Regions from separate parts of the Priestia sp. USM5 genome, predicted to be linked through region 2. Evidence: a T-box and tRNA genes for the amino acid it is inferred to sense, from the RefSeq annotation. Region 2 holds a T-box; the other regions hold tRNA genes.
What was found. The T-box of region 2 lies ahead of thrS (threonine--tRNA ligase). A T-box ahead of a tRNA ligase gene usually reads a tRNA of that ligase, here a tRNA-Thr.

Region 1 (4,376 bases), on a different contig from region 2:
CCTAGAAATAAAAAGAAGGCAATCAATTCAATTTTAGATAAGTATCAGAATCGTTGAGCATTTTTAGTATATCTATGAAGACAAACATATATATATAAGATGCACTTTTTATAGACTCTTTGTTTACACAGATGTGGAGAGATCACCTTTATGAATCACTTGAAACCCTTACTGCCACAAGGGTTCTTTTTTGTAGAGTGTTCCAGAAAAAGTTGTTGTTTAAATTGGAAATAAGTATGTAAACATTGGGTATAGAAGAATCTGAGTATAAGAATATACTTCGTATTTGTTACTCTAATATCAAAAAATTTTCTAATTAACATTTTTGCTATGAAACGATATAAATTCTATATTAATTAAAATCAATAATTTATCTCCTACAAATAAAAAAGCAGTTTGCATATGCAAACTGCTTTTAAGATGACCCGTACGGGATTCGAACCCGTGTTACCGCCGTGAAAGGGCGGTGTCTTAACCGCTTGACCAACGGGCCAATATGGCTCCACAGGTAGGACTCGAACCTACGACCGATCGGTTAACAGCCGATAGCTCTACCACTGAGCTACTGTGGAATATGGTGGGCCTAAGTGGACTCGAACCACCGACCTCACGCTTATCAGGCGTGCGCTCTAACCAGCTGAGCTATAGGCCCATTATTTGGAGCGGGTGATGAGAATCGAACTCACGACATCAGCTTGGAAGGCTGAGGTTTTACCATTAAACTACACCCGCTTATTTTTAAAAATGGCGGTCCCGACGGGAATCGAACCCGCGATCTCCTGCGTGACAGGCAGGCATGTTAACCGCTACACCACGGGACCAAAATAGAAAATGGAGGAGGAAGAGGGATTCGAACCCCCGCGGGCTTTGACACCCCTGTCGGTTTTCAAGACCGATCCCTTCAGCCGGACTTGGGTATTCCTCCGTATATTGCATGGTGGAGCCTAGCGGGATCGAACCGCTGACCTCCTGCGTGCAAGGCAGGCGCTCTCCCAGCTGAGCTAAGGCCCCATGATACTTCTGGTCGGGAAGACAGGATTCGAACCTGCGACCCCTTGGTCCCAAACCAAGTGCTCTACCAAGCTGAGCTACTTCCCGTTCATGGCGCGCCCGAGAGGAGTCGAACCCCTAACCTTTTGATCCGTAGTCAAACGCTCTATCCAATTGAGCTACGGGCGCTTATTAAAATGGTGCCGAGGGCCGGACTTGAACCGGCACGGTAGTCACCTACCGCAGGATTTTAAGTCCTGTGTGTCTGCCAATTCCACCACCCCGGCAGGACTTTTATACGTGGAGGCGGCAACCGGATTTGAACCGGTGATAAAGGTTTTGCAGACCTTGGCCTTACCACTTGGCTATGCCGCCAATATATATGGAGCGGAAGACGAGGTTCGAACTCGCGACCCCCACCTTGGCAAGGTGGTGTTCTACCACTGAACTACTTCCGCACATTTATTTAATTTAAGATGCGGGTGAAGGGACTTGAACCCCCACGTCATAAGACACTAGATCCTAAGTCTAGCGCGTCTGCCAATTCCGCCACACCCGCGTGTGAATATAACTGGTGAGCCATGAAGGACTCGAACCTTCGACCCTCTGATTAAAAGTCAGATGCTCTACCAACTGAGCTAATGGCTCTCTATGGCTGGGCTAGCTGGATTCGAACCAACGCATGACGGAATCAAAATCCGTTGCCTTACCGCTTGGCGATAGCCCAATAAAGAGATGGTGGAGGGGGGCAGATTCGAACTGCCGAACCCGAAGGAGCGGATTTACAGTCCGCCGCGTTTAGCCACTTCGCTACCCCTCCGATATAAATGGTGCCGGCAAGAGGACTTGAACCCCCAACCTACTGATTACAAGTCAGTTGCTCTACCAGTTGAGCTACACCGGCACGGTGGTGGAGGATGACGGGATCGAACCGCCGACCCCCTGCTTGTAAGGCAGGTGCTCTCCCAGCTGAGCTAATCCTCCAAAAAAATCTATATAAGCGCGTTAATAAGCGTTATTTTCATTACTTATGATAGAATATTTCAAATAAAAAACCCCTATGCTCTTTTACAAGAGACTCATAAGGGGTCTTATTTATTGCCTGGCAACGTCCTACTCTCACAGGGACAAAGTCCCAACTACCATTGGCGCTAAAGAGCTTAACTTCCGTGTTCGGTATGGGAACGGGTGTGACCTCTTCGCTATCGCCACCAGACAAGAGATTGTTCTCTCAAAACTAGATAACAGTTTGCTGAGTAAAGCTTACGCTTTTAAAAGTTTGGTTAAGTCCTCGATCGATTAGTATCAGTCAGCTACACATGTCGCCACGCTTCCACCTCTGACCTATCAACCTGATCATCTTTCAGGGATCTTACTAGCTTGCGCTATGGGAAATCTCATCTTGAGGGGGGCTTCATGCTTAGATGCTTTCAGCACTTATCCCGTCCACACATAGCTACCCAGCGATGCCTTTGGCAAGACAACTGGTACACCAGCGGTGTGTCCATCCCGGTCCTCTCGTACTAAGGACAGCTCCTCTCAAATTTCCTACGCCCACGACGGATAGGGACCGAACTGTCTCACGACGTTCTGAACCCAGCTCGCGTACCGCTTTAATGGGCGAACAGCCCAACCCTTGGGACCGACTACAGCCCCAGGATGCGATGAGCCGACATCGAGGTGCCAAACCTCCCCGTCGATGTGGACTCTTGGGGGAGATAAGCCTGTTATCCCCGGGGTAGCTTTTATCCGTTGAGCGATGGCCCTTCCATGCGGAACCACCGGATCACTAAGCCCGACTTTCGTCCCTGCTCGACTTGTAGGTCTCGCAGTCAAGCTCCCTTGTGCCTTTACACTCTACGAATGATTTCCAACCATTCTGAGGGAACCTTTGGGCGCCTCCGTTACATTTTAGGAGGCGACCGCCCCAGTCAAACTGCCCACCTGACACTGTCTCCCGGCCCGATCAGGGCCGCGGGTTAGAATTTCAATACAGCCAGGGTAGTATCCCACCGACGCCTCCACCGAAGCTAGCGCTCCGGCTTCTCAGGCTCCTACCTATCCTGTACAAGCTGTACCAAAATTCAATATCAGGCTACAGTAAAGCTCCACGGGGTCTTTCCGTCCTGTCGCGGGTAACCTGCATCTTCACAGGTACTATAATTTCACCGAGTCTCTCGTTGAGACAGTGCCCAGATCGTTACGCCTTTCGTGCGGGTCGGAACTTACCCGACAAGGAATTTCGCTACCTTAGGACCGTTATAGTTACGGCCGCCGTTTACTGGGGCTTCGATTCAGAGCTTCTCCCAAAGGATAACCCCTCCTCTTAACCTTCCAGCACCGGGCAGGCGTCAGCCCCTATACTTCGCCTTGCGGCTTCGCAGAGACCTGTGTTTTTGCTAAACAGTCGCCTGGGCCTATTCACTGCGGCTCTCTCGGGCTATACACCCTACCAGAGCACCCCTTCTCCCGAAGTTACGGGGTCATTTTGCCGAGTTCCTTAACGAGAGTTCTCTCGATCACCTTAGGATTCTCTCCTCGCCTACCTGTGTCGGTTTGCGGTACGGGCACCTCCCGCCTCGCTAGAGGCTTTTCTTGGCAGTGTGGAATCAGGAACTTCGGTACTATAATTCCCTCGTCATCACAGCTCAGCCTTCATGATGAGCGGATTTGCCTACTCATCAGCCTAACTGCTTGAACGCGCATATCCAGCAGCGCGCTTACCCTATCCTACTGCGTCCCCCCATTACTCAAACGGCGGGGAGGTGGTACAGGAATATCAACCTGTTGGCCATCGCCTACGCTTTTCAGCCTCGGCTTAGGTCCCGACTAACCCTGAGCGGACGAGCCTTCCTCAGGAAACCTTAGGCATTCGGTGGACAAGATTCTCACTTGTCTTTCGCTACTCATACCGGCATTCTCACTTCTAAGCGCTCCACCAGTCCTTACGGTCTGACTTCGCTGCACTTAGAACGCTCTCCTACCACTGACATCAAAGATGTCAATCCACAGCTTCGGTGATACGTTTAGCCCCGGTACATTTTCGGCGCAGAGTCACTCGACCAGTGAGCTATTACGCACTCTTTAAATGGTGGCTGCTTCTAAGCCAACATCCTGGTTGTCTAAGCAACTCCACATCCTTTTCCACTTAACGTATACTTGGGGACCTTAGCTGGTGGTCTGGGCTGTTTCCCTTTTGACTACGGATCTTATCACTCGCAGTCTGACTCCCATGGATAAGTCTTTGGCATTCGGAGTTTGACTGAATTCGGTAACCCGTTGGGGGCCCCTAGTCCAATCAGTGCTCTACCTCCAAGACTCTCACAACATGAGGCTAGCCCTAAAGCTATTTCGGAGAGAACCAGCTATCTCCAGGTTCGATTGGA
Region 2 (4,376 bases):
GTTAATAAATAGACGGAAAGCAATGTCCATCCCATTAAGTGTGCTACCACTTCGCCGATGGTTGCATATGTATAGGTGTAAACGCTCCCAGATACAGGTATAGTTGAAGCAAATTCCGCATAGCACAGCGCTGCAAAACCGCATACAATAGAAGCCAGTATAAAAGAAAAAATAACGGCTGGCCCCGCATCGTTAGCAGCTACTAAGCCTGTTAAAACTAAAACCCCCGTTCCTATTACGGCTCCAATACCAAGAAGAGTCAAATCGAATGCCCCTAATGTTTTGACTAGAGATTTGTTTTGACTTTGTTCTAATAATTGCTCGATTGACTTCTTTTTAAATAGTTTTCCCATTGCACTCTCTCCTCTCTGTTGCCACTCATCCATTAAAAAACTTAAAAATGACGTCTTTTCCTATTTGACTACGCGTTTTTACTTCAGATACAGAAGTAATTATATAGAAATAATTACTAACTTGTCTATTAGTATACTAATATCATTATATATATTTCAAGAGTTTTTGTAAGCGATTTCTTAATCTCTATCTATTTTGGCTTTATCAACTAAATAAAGAAATCATCATTGTGATTATGTATAATAAGTTTGAATAAAATTAATATTCTAAAAAATAAATTGGTTCATTTTCAGATAGTTTTTTCGCCGCCTATCTTCAAATATAAATTCCTGACATAGGGATTATTTACAGAACGATGAATGTTTTACCTTAACGGGTGTTATAATGATGAAAACTGAAGTGTATGAAGGGCGGAGAGAGATGCTTAACTTACTTATTGGCTGTATTTTACTAGCATTAGGAGTGTACTTTATGTTTAAATTTCTTTTTTATTCTCCTTCTAAAAAGAAGCGAGGTCAGCAACCTATGAACAAATTGTCAAATGAAGATTCAGCTTCCCCCCGTACAAACGATTCGAATGGAACAAGATAATTTTTTTTATAAAATACCGGCGTTTGTCTAAGGCAAAAGTTATACTGCTGATATATATTATCTTATACCCTTCTAGTTCAATATTCCCTTCATTTTGGTGTAAGACAAGATGAAGGGAATCACTATCCGACTTAAAAAATCGGATTTTTCTATTTAGCAAGGTAAATGGCTTCAATAAACTCTGTTTGAATCCATTTCTTTATTCAAGTGTACAGCTGCCTCTTCAACACTTACTGTTCCAATGTTTTTCTTCCCATGCTTTCGCATAGCAAGCGATTTATTTTCTACTTCTTTATCTCCTATTACGGCCATATAAGGAACTTTGAGCATTTCGGCTTCTCTAATTTTCAGACCTATTTTTTCAATACGATCATCCACTTCAACACGATACCCTTGTGACTCCAGCTCGTGTTTCACCTTGTATGCATATTCCACATGCGGCGGTGCAATAGGCAAAAGCTTAAATTGAACAGGAGCCAGCCAAAGAGGAAATTGACCTTCATAATGTTCAATCAAGATGGCCATAAATCGTTCAACGGAACCGTATATAGCGCGGTGAATCATTACGGGACGGTGCGGTTTATTGTCCTCTCCAATATACATACAGTCAAACTTCTCTGGCATTAGAAAATCAAGCTGAACTGTTCCGCACTGCCAGCTGCGGCCTAGGGAATCTAAAATATGAAAATCGATTTTCGGCCCGTAAAAAGCTCCGTCTCCTTCATTTACCTGATAGTCTAAGCCTTTTTCATTTAGCACCGATTGAAGCGACTTTTCTGCTTGATTCCATGTTTCAATATCTCCCATAAATTTTTCAGGACGTGTGGATAGCTCCACTTTGTAATCAAAGCCAAAATGTGAATAAAAGTCATGGATAAACGCTAGAATGCGGCTAATCTCAGCTTCGATCTGACTGAGTTCTACGAATAAATGAGCGTCGTCCTGTGTGAATGACCGAACTCTTAGTAATCCGTTTAAAGAGCCAGAAAGCTCGTGGCGATGAACTAACCCGAGCTCCGCGTATCGAACTGGAAGTTCTCGGTAGCTTCTTCGCTTGCTGTTAAACAATAAAATGGCTCCCGGACAATTCATCGGTTTAATCGCATAGTTTTGTTTGTCAACATTTGAAAAATACATATTTTCATGATAGTGCTCCCAATGCCCTGATTGTTCCCATAGCTCCTGTTTCATCATGATGGGTGTTTTTATCTCTTGATAGCCTGCTTTGTAATGCTTTTGTTTCCAGTAGTTTTCTAACTCATTTCGAACAATCATTCCGTTAGGTAAGAAAAACGGCATACCAGGAGCTTCTTCCATCGACATAAACAGCTCCAGTTCTTGACCTAATTTTTGATGATTTCGTTTTTCTGCTTCCATTTGTTTTGACATGTTCATTCCTCCAATATGTTTTTATTCAACAAAAAAACCGCACTCATCCCTAATAAAGGGACGAATGCGGCCGTGGTACCACCCTAATTCCGTAAAATACCTATACGTATTTTACGCTTAAAAAGATAACGGTTTTACCGGTTGCAGTTTCAGTGTATACACATTCCCCGCCGCAGCTCCAAGGTGGTAAATTCATTTCGTTTTCTAAGGGTTCTCAGCCAGTGACCCTACTCTCTGTAAAGAAAATCCAAAAATGATTCATGTCCTTTTCAATGCTTGTATATTCATTTTTTCTACATAAAAAACCGCACTCATCCCTAGTGAAGGGACGAATGCGGTCGTGGTACCACCCTAATTCCGTAAAATACCTGTACGCATTTTACGCTCAAAAAAAGATAACGGTTTTACCGATTGCAGTTTCAGTTATGCACATTCCCTGCAATAGCTCTAAGGTGGTAAATTAGATGATTTCTTAAGGGCTCCCAGCCGCTGACCCTATTCTCTGCGAAGAAAACAGCACCTAATTCATGTCCTTTTCGTTGCCAAATAATGTTTGTTAGTTGTTAAAAGTGATTATAGTGTATAAATTTTACAGAAGTCAAGAAGTAATTTTTATTTCTTAATGTTATAGAATTAATTTATGCTTAAATTCCCGAAAAGTTACTTAAGAATATATGGGCTTAAAAAGTTTTTTATTATAATATTAACACCTACATTTTATTTTTGTTTTTACCTTTATTGTGTAAGAATAAAGGCAAAAAAGAAAGATGTTACAAGCATTTATTTGCTTTATCTAAGTATTATTAACGAATTAAAATCCAGTACTGCTCAAATCAGAATAAGTAACATAGCACAAGTATCATCAGTTTTTTATTTATATACTAAAATATTAAATATACCTTTTTCTACTTACACCAATATTTGGCTTGAACTCGTCGAAACTATTTTTTATCTATCTTTAGACGGAAGCTCCTGGTACATGCTTCCACTTTGCGGAAAAATCCGTTTTTTCCTGAGTTGTTCTTTAAGAATAACATCAAGCTGCCGCTGAATTTTCCTTGTTTCATTTGTTGAAAAATACGGGTAAGCCAAATTTACTGTTTCTAACGGATCCTTGGTCAAATTGTACATTTCAATTTGATCCGGAACCGATGTTTCTTTAAGGTTAGTAAGATCTACCGGGTAACTTTCATATTGCTCTCGGTGGATGACTTCATCTTTTTCGTTAGGTGCTGACCGAAATTGCGGATTATCATGGTATCGAGCGTATTTCCAGATTTCCTTTCCTGCGGCTGATTGAAACTCGACAATGATCGCTTGAATGTGATTAGGCTGAACGACTGACGGATAGCTTTCTCCTAAAAAATTTGTTTGGTGAAGTCCTTTTGTCGGGTCATCATCCGTCATAAAGAAAATCGGTGCTTTTTCTTGATGGAGCGATGTTTCTCCTCGCAACGTTCCTGAGAGGTCTCGCCCAACAAATGGATGTACTTCCGTATGACTTTTTTGCAATTGCTTTTGAACAGCGGAAGCATCGATATTAGCCAAGCTAAGCATTGTCGGGATCAAGTCAACATGACTAGTCAGCACGTCTGTACGTTGATAACTAGGAAACAAATGCTTGTTATGAATGAGAAGCGGCACGTGAATCGACTCTTCATACATGTTGTACCATTTTTGATGTAGTCCTCCGTGAGCCCCAAGCAAATCACCGTGATCCGACGTGAAAATAATAATGGTATTGTCATAGAACGAAGATTGTTCTATAGTCCGAAGGACTTTCAAAATTTGTTTATCAACATTTTTTTGAAGCTGATAATATAAGCGCCGGTAGAAACTAGAATTTGGCGTCGGCTGCAGCGCTTTTGGGTAGATGTATTTATAGCTGCTTTGAGCGCTAGGCTTCGTTTGTAAAGATTCTCTAATAGTAGGTGGCGGCTCGATGTTCGGAATTGTCTCATCAATAGAAAACTGAAACATAGCAAGGTGTTTGGTGATTGCTCCGAACAGCGCAATGTCATGCGGGTTCACAAACGAAGCTA
Region 3 (4,376 bases), 2.2 Mb from region 2:
CCCGGCTACTTCTGCATCTAAATAATAGTCTGGCTTTTTTTTACGAATTCGATCAATACAAAGATTTGTAGCAATTCGATATAGCCAGGTGGAAAACTTTTTACTCGTGTCATAGCTATGAATATTTACATAGGCTCGAATAAACGCTTCTTGTGCAGCGTCTTGCGCTTCTTCCCGGTTTCCTAGCATTCGATAACATAGATGAAAAAGTTTATCCTTGTGATATTCTACTATGTCAGCAAACGCATCCTGGTCACCTTTTTTTACTTTTTTTATTTTTCTTTTTAATAATAAATCCATGTAACGGTTACCTCCGCCCATTGCGGGATAGTATATATACGTGTACTTTATCATAAAGTTTCACTTATGCTTAATTATTTTAACAAAAATTTGTCAAATACGTTTAAAAAGATCGTACGTAGGTTATGTAATTAGTATAGATGAAAAGAAGAGGAGTGGAAAGCTTGACTCATACAAAAGAAAACCTTTTGAATCAAATTGAAGAATGTAGAAATAACATGGTCACTCTTGCAGCAGAAAATCCTTTATCATCACTAACAGTGGTGAGAGTAAGCTCAGAGCTAGATGGTCTATTAAATGAATATGAAAAGTTTTTCTCTATATAAAGAAGCTCTAGAATCTGAACTAAGAGCTTCTTTTTTTTACCTTCACATATGTTTCATGTACCTTTTGGTAGGCAATAATGTTTTATACTAATTTTTCTCCTAAAAGTGAGCCCATTAATGCAACAGCTACGGTAGCTGTTTTATTCCGCTCATCTAAAATAGGATTCACTTCCACAAACTCGGCAGAAGTGATTAGCTGAGATTCTGCCAACATCTCCATAGCTAAATGACTTTCTCTGTAGCTTATTCCACCGATAACTGGCGTTCCTACTCCAGGTGCATCATGTGGATCCAGTCCATCTAAATCGAGTGATAGATGAACGCCATCTGTTTTATCACGCAAATATAAAATTGTTTCTTCCATTACTTTTGTCATACCCATTCGATCTATCTCATGCATCGTATACACTTTAATTCCTTTTTCCTTTATTAGCTCTTTTTCTCCTTCATCTAAAGAACGGGCTCCGATAATCACAATATTCTCGGGCTTGACTTTAGGGGCATAGCCACCAATTCGAGTCAATGCTTCGTCTCCTATACCTATACTTGCCGCCAATGGCATACCGTGAATATTTCCGGAAGGAGACGTATCTGCTGTATTTAAATCTCCATGTGCATCATACCAAATTACACCCAAATTTTTATAATGACGACTTACTCCTGCTAGTGTTCCGATAGCGATGCTGTGATCTCCCCCTAGCACTAAAGGAAACCTTTTATTTGTAATAACATCACTTACGGTCTGAGCAAGTCTTTCGCTAGCATCCGCTACAGCTTTTAAATTCTTTAAGTTTGTATTTTCATCACTATGTACTCGTTCAGCTAAGGCAATTTCAATATTCCCTTTATCTTCTACACTATATCCAATATTCTCGATGCGTTCCATAACACCTGCATATCGTATCGCACTTGGCCCCATATCGACCCCTCGGCGAGTTTGACCTAAATCCATTGGTACTCCAATAATTGAAAGCTTATTCATAATATGTCCCCCCATCACAAATGTTGCTACTCTCTTATTGTAACGGCTAAATGAGCGATGGCTCAACTCGACACTTTTTTGAATATATATACAATTCTAATTTGTAGAAACTACACAAAAAAACCTTTAAGCAAATTGCTTAAAGGTTGTACGTTTATATGTATGGTGGAGCCTAGCGGGATCGAACCGCTGACCTCCTGCGTGCAAGGCAGGCGCTCTCCCAGCTGAGCTAAGGCCCCAATATGTTTTTTTATATAGAAATGGAGCGGAAGACGAGGTTCGAACTCGCGACCCCCACCTTGGCAAGGTGGTGTTCTACCACTGAACTACTTCCGCTTATTAAAATGAGCCATGAAGGACTCGAACCTTCGACCCTCTGATTAAAAGTCAGATGCTCTACCAACTGAGCTAATGGCTCTCTATGGCTGGGCTAGCTGGATTCGAACCAACGCATGACGGAATCAAAATCCGTTGCCTTACCGCTTGGCGATAGCCCAATAAAAATGGTGGAGGGGGGCAGATTCGAACTGCCGAACCCGAAGGAGCGGATTTACAGTCCGCCGCGTTTAGCCACTTCGCTACCCCTCCGATATAAATGGTGCCGGCAAGAGGACTTGAACCCCCAACCTACTGATTACAAGTCAGTTGCTCTACCAGTTGAGCTACACCGGCACGGTGGTGGAGGATGACGGGATCGAACCGCCGACCCCCTGCTTGTAAGGCAGGTGCTCTCCCAGCTGAGCTAATCCTCCACTATTATGTAGATAAAAATAAATGGTGACCCGTACGGGATTCGAACCCGTGTTACCGCCGTGAAAGGGCGGTGTCTTAACCGCTTGACCAACGGGCCAGTTGGCTCCACAGGTAGGACTCGAACCTACGACCGATCGGTTAACAGCCGATAGCTCTACCACTGAGCTACTGTGGAATAATAATAGCCTGGCAACGTCCTACTCTCACAGGGACAAAGTCCCAACTACCATCGGCGCTAAAGAGCTTAACTTCCGTGTTCGGTATGGGAACGGGTGTGACTTCTTCGCTATCGCCACCAGACAAATTATATTATACATGATTTGATAAAGAAAGCAAGACTTTTTTGAAAAAGTTTTGTTCTCTCAAAACTAGGTAACAGTTTGCTGAGTAAAGCTTACGCTTTTAAAGTTTGGTTAAGTCCTCGATCGATTAGTATCAGTCAGCTACACATGTCGCCACGCTTCCACCTCTGACCTATCAACCTGATCATCTTTCAGGGATCTTACTAGCTTGCGCTATGGGAAATCTCATCTTGAGGGGGGCTTCATGCTTAGATGCTTTCAGCACTTATCCCGTCCACACATAGCTACCCAGCGATGCCTTTGGCAAGACAACTGGTACACCAGCGGTGTGTCCATCCCGGTCCTCTCGTACTAAGGACAGCTCCTCTCAAATTTCCTACGCCCACGACGGATAGGGACCGAACTGTCTCACGACGTTCTGAACCCAGCTCGCGTACCGCTTTAATGGGCGAACAGCCCAACCCTTGGGACCGACTACAGCCCCAGGATGCGATGAGCCGACATCGAGGTGCCAAACCTCCCCGTCGATGTGGACTCTTGGGGGAGATAAGCCTGTTATCCCCGGGGTAGCTTTTATCCGTTGAGCGATGGCCCTTCCATGCGGAACCACCGGATCACTAAGCCCGACTTTCGTCCCTGCTCGACTTGTAGGTCTCGCAGTCAAGCTCCCTTGTGCCTTTACACTCTACGAATGATTTCCAACCATTCTGAGGGAACCTTTGGGCGCCTCCGTTACATTTTAGGAGGCGACCGCCCCAGTCAAACTGCCCACCTGACACTGTCTCCCGGCCCGATCAGGGCCGCGGGTTAGAATTTCAATACAGCCAGGGTAGTATCCCACCGACGCCTCCACCGAAGCTAGCGCTCCGGCTTCTCAGGCTCCTACCTATCCTGTACAAGCTGTACCAAAATTCAATATCAGGCTACAGTAAAGCTCCACGGGGTCTTTCCGTCCTGTCGCGGGTAACCTGCATCTTCACAGGTACTATAATTTCACCGAGTCTCTCGTTGAGACAGTGCCCAGATCGTTACGCCTTTCGTGCGGGTCGGAACTTACCCGACAAGGAATTTCGCTACCTTAGGACCGTTATAGTTACGGCCGCCGTTTACTGGGGCTTCGATTCAGAGCTTCTCCCAAAGGATAACCCCTCCTCTTAACCTTCCAGCACCGGGCAGGCGTCAGCCCCTATACTTCGCCTTGCGGCTTCGCAGAGACCTGTGTTTTTGCTAAACAGTCGCCTGGGCCTATTCACTGCGGCTCTCTCGGGCTATACACCCTACCAGAGCACCCCTTCTCCCGAAGTTACGGGGTCATTTTGCCGAGTTCCTTAACGAGAGTTCTCTCGATCACCTTAGGATTCTCTCCTCGCCTACCTGTGTCGGTTTGCGGTACGGGCACCTCCCGCCTCGCTAGAGGCTTTTCTTGGCAGTGTGGAATCAGGAACTTCGGTACTATAATTCCCTCGTCATCACAGCTCAGCTTTCATGATGAGCGGATTTGCCTACTCATCAGCCTAACTGCTTGAACGCGCATATCCAGCAGCGCGCTTACCCTATCCTACTGCGTCCCCCCATTACTCAAACGGCGGGGAGGTGGTACAGGAATATCAACCTGTTGGCCATCGCCTACGCTTTTCAGCCTCGGCTTAGGTCCCGACTAACCCTGAGCGGACGAGCCTTCCTCAGGAAACCTTAGGCATTCGGTGGACAAGA
Region 4 (4,376 bases), 1.7 Mb from region 2:
ACCACTGGTTGAATAAACGTCAAAAATAGCGTAAATGGAATAGATACTAGCCACGCATACAGCCACCATCTTTTTGAAAACTTACGAATGAATGCATACAACACAGCAATCACTAAAAACATCGTGGCATAGTTCACCCAAAAATCTGTAAAAAGATCTTTCATCCATCCTTGGAAAGGTTGCGTCGTAATATGGTAAGCCGTTGAAAGCTTATAGCTAATCCAGTCCATAGGAAAAGAGTAGATCAGCAGCAGAACAGATAACCAAAATACATAAATAGCAGTTTGGAGAAGACTGAAACGACTGACGTCTTTAGACCACTTATTCACTTTCTTAGACACACCTAACACTAAAATTAAAATAAACCCTAACCACTCATATGGAATTCGGATAAAAAAGAGCGCATCTCTAATCTTTGAATATTTTTCGGTTAACATAAGTTCTCTTGCATTCATAAACGTAGCCGGATCCACGCTGGTACCTTTTAATGATTGTGGAATAGAGGTGTCACTTATATAAAATAAATACACCCATATACAAGCTGCATACACAAGAAAAACTCCGATGGACCACAAAACAATTTTTTTCACGCATTCCCCTCCTTTTGTACAAACAGTATTCTGTTATTACTATTGTAGGTTTTTTTTCGAAATTTAGAACAAGCGTTTAGAGATGTGCTATAGGAAATGCAAATTGTGAAGAGAAAATCATAGAAAAACGAAAAACAGAGTTTATTCTTTTGTCTAAACTCTGTTTACAAACAAAAAAAGCAGTTTGCATATGCAAACTGCTTTTGAGATGACCCGTACGGGATTCGAACCCGTGTTACCGCCGTGAAAGGGCGGTGTCTTAACCGCTTGACCAACGGGCCAGTATGGCTCCACAGGTAGGACTCGAACCTACGACCGATCGGTTAACAGCCGATAGCTCTACCACTGAGCTACTGTGGAATATGGTGGGCCTAAGTGGACTCGAACCACCGACCTCACGCTTATCAGGCGTGCGCTCTAACCAGCTGAGCTATAGGCCCATTATTTGGAGCGGGTGATGAGAATCGAACTCACGACATCAGCTTGGAAGGCTGAGGTTTTACCACTAAACTACACCCGCGTTACTTAAGATGGGGCGACTGATGGGAATCGAACCCACGAATGCCGGAACCACAATCCGGTGCGTTAACCACTTCGCCACAATCGCCGTCTTAAAATGGTGGCTCGGGACGGAATCGAACCGCCGACACAAGGATTTTCAGTCCTTTGCTCTACCAACTGAGCTACCGAGCCAAACAAAATGGCGGTCCCGACGGGAATCGAACCCGCGATCTCCTGCGTGACAGGCAGGCATGTTAACCGCTACACCACGGGACCACTTTGGTTGCGGGGACAGGATTTGAACCTGCGACCTTCGGGTTATGAGCCCGACGAGCTACCGAACTGCTCCACCCCGCGATGATATGAATATGATATAAATAAATGGCGGAGGAAGAGGGATTCGAACCCCCGCGGGCTTTAACACCCCTGTCGGTTTTCAAGACCGATCCCTTCAGCCGGACTTGGGTATTCCTCCGTATATTTATAACAAATGTAACTTATATGGTAGCGGCGGAGGGAGTCGAACCCACGACCTCACGGGTATGAACCGTACGCTCTAGCCAGCTGAGCTACACCGCCATATTATTCGTTACAATTATTTAATTTCATTGGTGGAGCCTAGCGGGATCGAACCGCTGACCTCCTGCGTGCAAGGCAGGCGCTCTCCCAGCTGAGCTAAGGCCCCATAAATGGTCGGGAAGACAGGATTCGAACCTGCGACCCCTTGGTCCCAAACCAAGTGCTCTACCAAGCTGAGCTACTTCCCGTTTATGGCGCGCCCGAGAGGAGTCGAACCCCTAACCTTTTGATCCGTAGTCAAACGCTCTATCCAATTGAGCTACGGGCGCTTTATATGGAGCGGAAGACGAGGTTCGAACTCGCGACCCCCACCTTGGCAAGGTGGTGTTCTACCACTGAACTACTTCCGCTTATTAAAATGAGCCATGAAGGACTCGAACCTTCGACCCTCTGATTAAAAGTCAGATGCTCTACCAACTGAGCTAATGGCTCTCTATGGCTGGGCTAGCTGGATTCGAACCAACGCATGACGGAATCAAAATCCGTTGCCTTACCGCTTGGCGATAGCCCAATAAAATGGTGGAGGGGGGCAGATTCGAACTGCCGAACCCGAAGGAGCGGATTTACAGTCCGCCGCGTTTAGCCACTTCGCTACCCCTCCGATATAAATGGTGCCGGCAAGAGGACTTGAACCCCCAACCTACTGATTACAAGTCAGTTGCTCTACCAGTTGAGCTACACCGGCACGGTGGTGGAGGATGACGGGATCGAACCGCCGACCCCCTGCTTGTAAGGCAGGTGCTCTCCCAGCTGAGCTAATCCTCCAAATATCATACACAACATTAAATGTGTATATAAGTTTTTTACAAATGAGCCAAATAAAAAACCCCTAGACTCTTTTACAAGAGCATAAAAAGGGGTCTTATTCATTGCCTGGCAACGTCCTACTCTCACAGGGACAAAGTCCCAACTACCATTGGCGCTAAAGAGCTTAACTTCCGTGTTCGGTATGGGAACGGGTGTGACCTCTTCGCTATCGCCACCAGACAAGAGATTGCTCTCTCAAAACTAGATAACAATTTGCTGAGTAAAGCTTACGCTTTTAAAAGTTTGGTTAAGTCCTCGATCGATTAGTATCAGTCAGCTACACATGTCGCCACGCTTCCACCTCTGACCTATCAACCTGATCATCTTTCAGGGATCTTACTAGCTTGCGCTATGGGAAATCTCATCTTGAGGGGGGCTTCATGCTTAGATGCTTTCAGCACTTATCCCGTCCACACATAGCTACCCAGCGATGCCTTTGGCAAGACAACTGGTACACCAGCGGTGTGTCCATCCCGGTCCTCTCGTACTAAGGACAGCTCCTCTCAAATTTCCTACGCCCACGACGGATAGGGACCGAACTGTCTCACGACGTTCTGAACCCAGCTCGCGTACCGCTTTAATGGGCGAACAGCCCAACCCTTGGGACCGACTACAGCCCCAGGATGCGATGAGCCGACATCGAGGTGCCAAACCTCCCCGTCGATGTGGACTCTTGGGGGAGATAAGCCTGTTATCCCCGGGGTAGCTTTTATCCGTTGAGCGATGGCCCTTCCATGCGGAACCACCGGATCACTAAGCCCGACTTTCGTCCCTGCTCGACTTGTAGGTCTCGCAGTCAAGCTCCCTTGTGCCTTTACACTCTACGAATGATTTCCAACCATTCTGAGGGAACCTTTGGGCGCCTCCGTTACATTTTAGGAGGCGACCGCCCCAGTCAAACTGCCCACCTGACACTGTCTCCCGGCCCGATCAGGGCCGCGGGTTAGAATTTCAATACAGCCAGGGTAGTATCCCACCGACGCCTCCACCGAAGCTAGCGCTCCGGCTTCTCAGGCTCCTACCTATCCTGTACAAGCTGTACCAAAATTCAATATCAGGCTACAGTAAAGCTCCACGGGGTCTTTCCGTCCTGTCGCGGGTAACCTGCATCTTCACAGGTACTATAATTTCACCGAGTCTCTCGTTGAGACAGTGCCCAGATCGTTACGCCTTTCGTGCGGGTCGGAACTTACCCGACAAGGAATTTCGCTACCTTAGGACCGTTATAGTTACGGCCGCCGTTTACTGGGGCTTCGATTCAGAGCTTCTCCCAAAGGATAACCCCTCCTCTTAACCTTCCAGCACCGGGCAGGCGTCAGCCCCTATACTTCGCCTTGCGGCTTCGCAGAGACCTGTGTTTTTGCTAAACAGTCGCCTGGGCCTATTCACTGCGGCTCTCTCGGGCTATACACCCTACCAGAGCACCCCTTCTCCCGAAGTTACGGGGTCATTTTGCCGAGTTCCTTAACGAGAGTTCTCTCGATCACCTTAGGATTCTCTCCTCGCCTACCTGTGTCGGTTTGCGGTACGGGCACCTCCCGCCTCGCTAGAGGCTTTTCTTGGCAGTGTGGAATCAGGAACTTCGGTACTATAATTCCCTCGTCATCACAGCTCAGCCTTTATGATGAGCGGATTTGCCTACTCATCAGCCTAACTGCTTGAACGCGCATATCCAGCAGCGCGCTTACCCTATCCTACTGCGTCCCCCCATTACTCAAACGGCGGGGAGGTGGTACAGGAATATCAACCTGTTGGCCATCGCCTACGCTTTTCAGCCTCGGCTTAGGTCCCGACTAACCCTGAGCGGACGAGCCTTCCTCAGGAAACCTTAGGCATTCGGTGGACAAGATTCTCACTTGTCTTTCGCTACTCATACCGGCATTCTCACTTCTAAGCGCT

Region 1: it encodes a tRNA-Thr, which carries the amino acid that the T-box ahead of thrS (threonine--tRNA ligase) is inferred to sense. The anticodon was not compared.
Region 3: it encodes a tRNA-Thr, which carries the amino acid that the T-box ahead of thrS (threonine--tRNA ligase) is inferred to sense. The anticodon was not compared.
Region 4: it encodes a tRNA-Thr, which carries the amino acid that the T-box ahead of thrS (threonine--tRNA ligase) is inferred to sense. The anticodon was not compared.

What each region holds. Positions count from the first base shown of each region.
Region 1 covers NZ_JBSGKN010000007.1:66,255-70,630, reverse strand. The annotation lists gene ACWATA_RS28245 (FtsZ/tubulin family protein) at 1-57, shown strand, start outside; tRNA gene ACWATA_RS28240 (tRNA-Glu) at 422-493, opposite strand; tRNA gene ACWATA_RS28235 (tRNA-Asn) at 498-572, opposite strand; tRNA gene ACWATA_RS28230 (tRNA-Ile) at 576-652, opposite strand; tRNA gene ACWATA_RS28225 (tRNA-Gly) at 659-732, opposite strand; tRNA gene ACWATA_RS28220 (tRNA-Asp) at 746-821, opposite strand; tRNA gene ACWATA_RS28215 (tRNA-Ser) at 833-925, opposite strand; tRNA gene ACWATA_RS28210 (tRNA-Ala) at 936-1,011, opposite strand; tRNA gene ACWATA_RS28205 (tRNA-Pro) at 1,022-1,098, opposite strand; tRNA gene ACWATA_RS28200 (tRNA-Arg) at 1,103-1,179, opposite strand; tRNA gene ACWATA_RS28195 (tRNA-Leu) at 1,189-1,277, opposite strand; tRNA gene ACWATA_RS28190 (tRNA-Cys) at 1,292-1,365, opposite strand; tRNA gene ACWATA_RS28185 (tRNA-Gly) at 1,374-1,448, opposite strand; tRNA gene ACWATA_RS28180 (tRNA-Leu) at 1,468-1,549, opposite strand; tRNA gene ACWATA_RS28175 (tRNA-Lys) at 1,563-1,638, opposite strand; tRNA gene ACWATA_RS28170 (tRNA-Gln) at 1,643-1,717, opposite strand; tRNA gene ACWATA_RS28165 (tRNA-Tyr) at 1,727-1,810, opposite strand; tRNA gene ACWATA_RS28160 (tRNA-Thr) at 1,819-1,894, opposite strand; tRNA gene ACWATA_RS28155 (tRNA-Val) at 1,899-1,974, opposite strand; rRNA gene rrf (5S ribosomal RNA) at 2,091-2,206, opposite strand; rRNA gene ACWATA_RS28145 (23S ribosomal RNA) at 2,270-4,376, opposite strand, start outside.
Region 2 covers NZ_JBSGKN010000001.1:2,300,459-2,304,834, forward strand. The annotation lists gene ACWATA_RS12520 (amino acid permease) at 1-353, opposite strand, end outside; gene ACWATA_RS12525 (hypothetical protein) at 742-945, shown strand; gene thrS (threonine--tRNA ligase) at 1,117-2,334, opposite strand; T-box leader at 2,388-2,616, opposite strand; partial or broken gene ACWATA_RS12535 (sulfatase family protein) at 3,283-4,376, opposite strand, start outside.
Region 3 covers NZ_JBSGKN010000001.1:4,480,367-4,484,742, forward strand. The annotation lists gene sigW (RNA polymerase sigma factor SigW) at 1-300, opposite strand, end outside; gene ACWATA_RS23495 (aspartyl-phosphate phosphatase Spo0E family protein) at 456-626, shown strand; gene rocF (arginase) at 709-1,608, opposite strand; tRNA gene ACWATA_RS23505 (tRNA-Ala) at 1,772-1,847, opposite strand; tRNA gene ACWATA_RS23510 (tRNA-Gly) at 1,870-1,944, opposite strand; tRNA gene ACWATA_RS23515 (tRNA-Lys) at 1,954-2,026, opposite strand; tRNA gene ACWATA_RS23520 (tRNA-Gln) at 2,031-2,105, opposite strand; tRNA gene ACWATA_RS23525 (tRNA-Tyr) at 2,113-2,196, opposite strand; tRNA gene ACWATA_RS23530 (tRNA-Thr) at 2,205-2,280, opposite strand; tRNA gene ACWATA_RS23535 (tRNA-Val) at 2,285-2,360, opposite strand; tRNA gene ACWATA_RS23540 (tRNA-Glu) at 2,384-2,458, opposite strand; tRNA gene ACWATA_RS23545 (tRNA-Asn) at 2,462-2,536, opposite strand; rRNA gene rrf (5S ribosomal RNA) at 2,546-2,661, opposite strand; rRNA gene ACWATA_RS23555 (23S ribosomal RNA) at 2,771-4,376, opposite strand, start outside.
Region 4 covers NZ_JBSGKN010000001.1:4,038,125-4,042,500, forward strand. The annotation lists gene ACWATA_RS21185 (M48 family metallopeptidase) at 1-590, opposite strand, end outside; tRNA gene ACWATA_RS21190 (tRNA-Glu) at 800-871, opposite strand; tRNA gene ACWATA_RS21195 (tRNA-Asn) at 876-950, opposite strand; tRNA gene ACWATA_RS21200 (tRNA-Ile) at 954-1,030, opposite strand; tRNA gene ACWATA_RS21205 (tRNA-Gly) at 1,037-1,110, opposite strand; tRNA gene ACWATA_RS21210 (tRNA-His) at 1,122-1,197, opposite strand; tRNA gene ACWATA_RS21215 (tRNA-Phe) at 1,208-1,283, opposite strand; tRNA gene ACWATA_RS21220 (tRNA-Asp) at 1,292-1,367, opposite strand; tRNA gene ACWATA_RS21225 (tRNA-Met) at 1,372-1,448, opposite strand; tRNA gene ACWATA_RS21230 (tRNA-Ser) at 1,474-1,566, opposite strand; tRNA gene ACWATA_RS21235 (tRNA-Met) at 1,594-1,670, opposite strand; tRNA gene ACWATA_RS21240 (tRNA-Ala) at 1,701-1,776, opposite strand; tRNA gene ACWATA_RS21245 (tRNA-Pro) at 1,782-1,858, opposite strand; tRNA gene ACWATA_RS21250 (tRNA-Arg) at 1,863-1,939, opposite strand; tRNA gene ACWATA_RS21255 (tRNA-Gly) at 1,946-2,020, opposite strand; tRNA gene ACWATA_RS21260 (tRNA-Lys) at 2,030-2,102, opposite strand; tRNA gene ACWATA_RS21265 (tRNA-Gln) at 2,107-2,181, opposite strand; tRNA gene ACWATA_RS21270 (tRNA-Tyr) at 2,188-2,271, opposite strand; tRNA gene ACWATA_RS21275 (tRNA-Thr) at 2,280-2,355, opposite strand; tRNA gene ACWATA_RS21280 (tRNA-Val) at 2,360-2,435, opposite strand; rRNA gene rrf (5S ribosomal RNA) at 2,542-2,657, opposite strand; rRNA gene ACWATA_RS21290 (23S ribosomal RNA) at 2,721-4,376, opposite strand, start outside.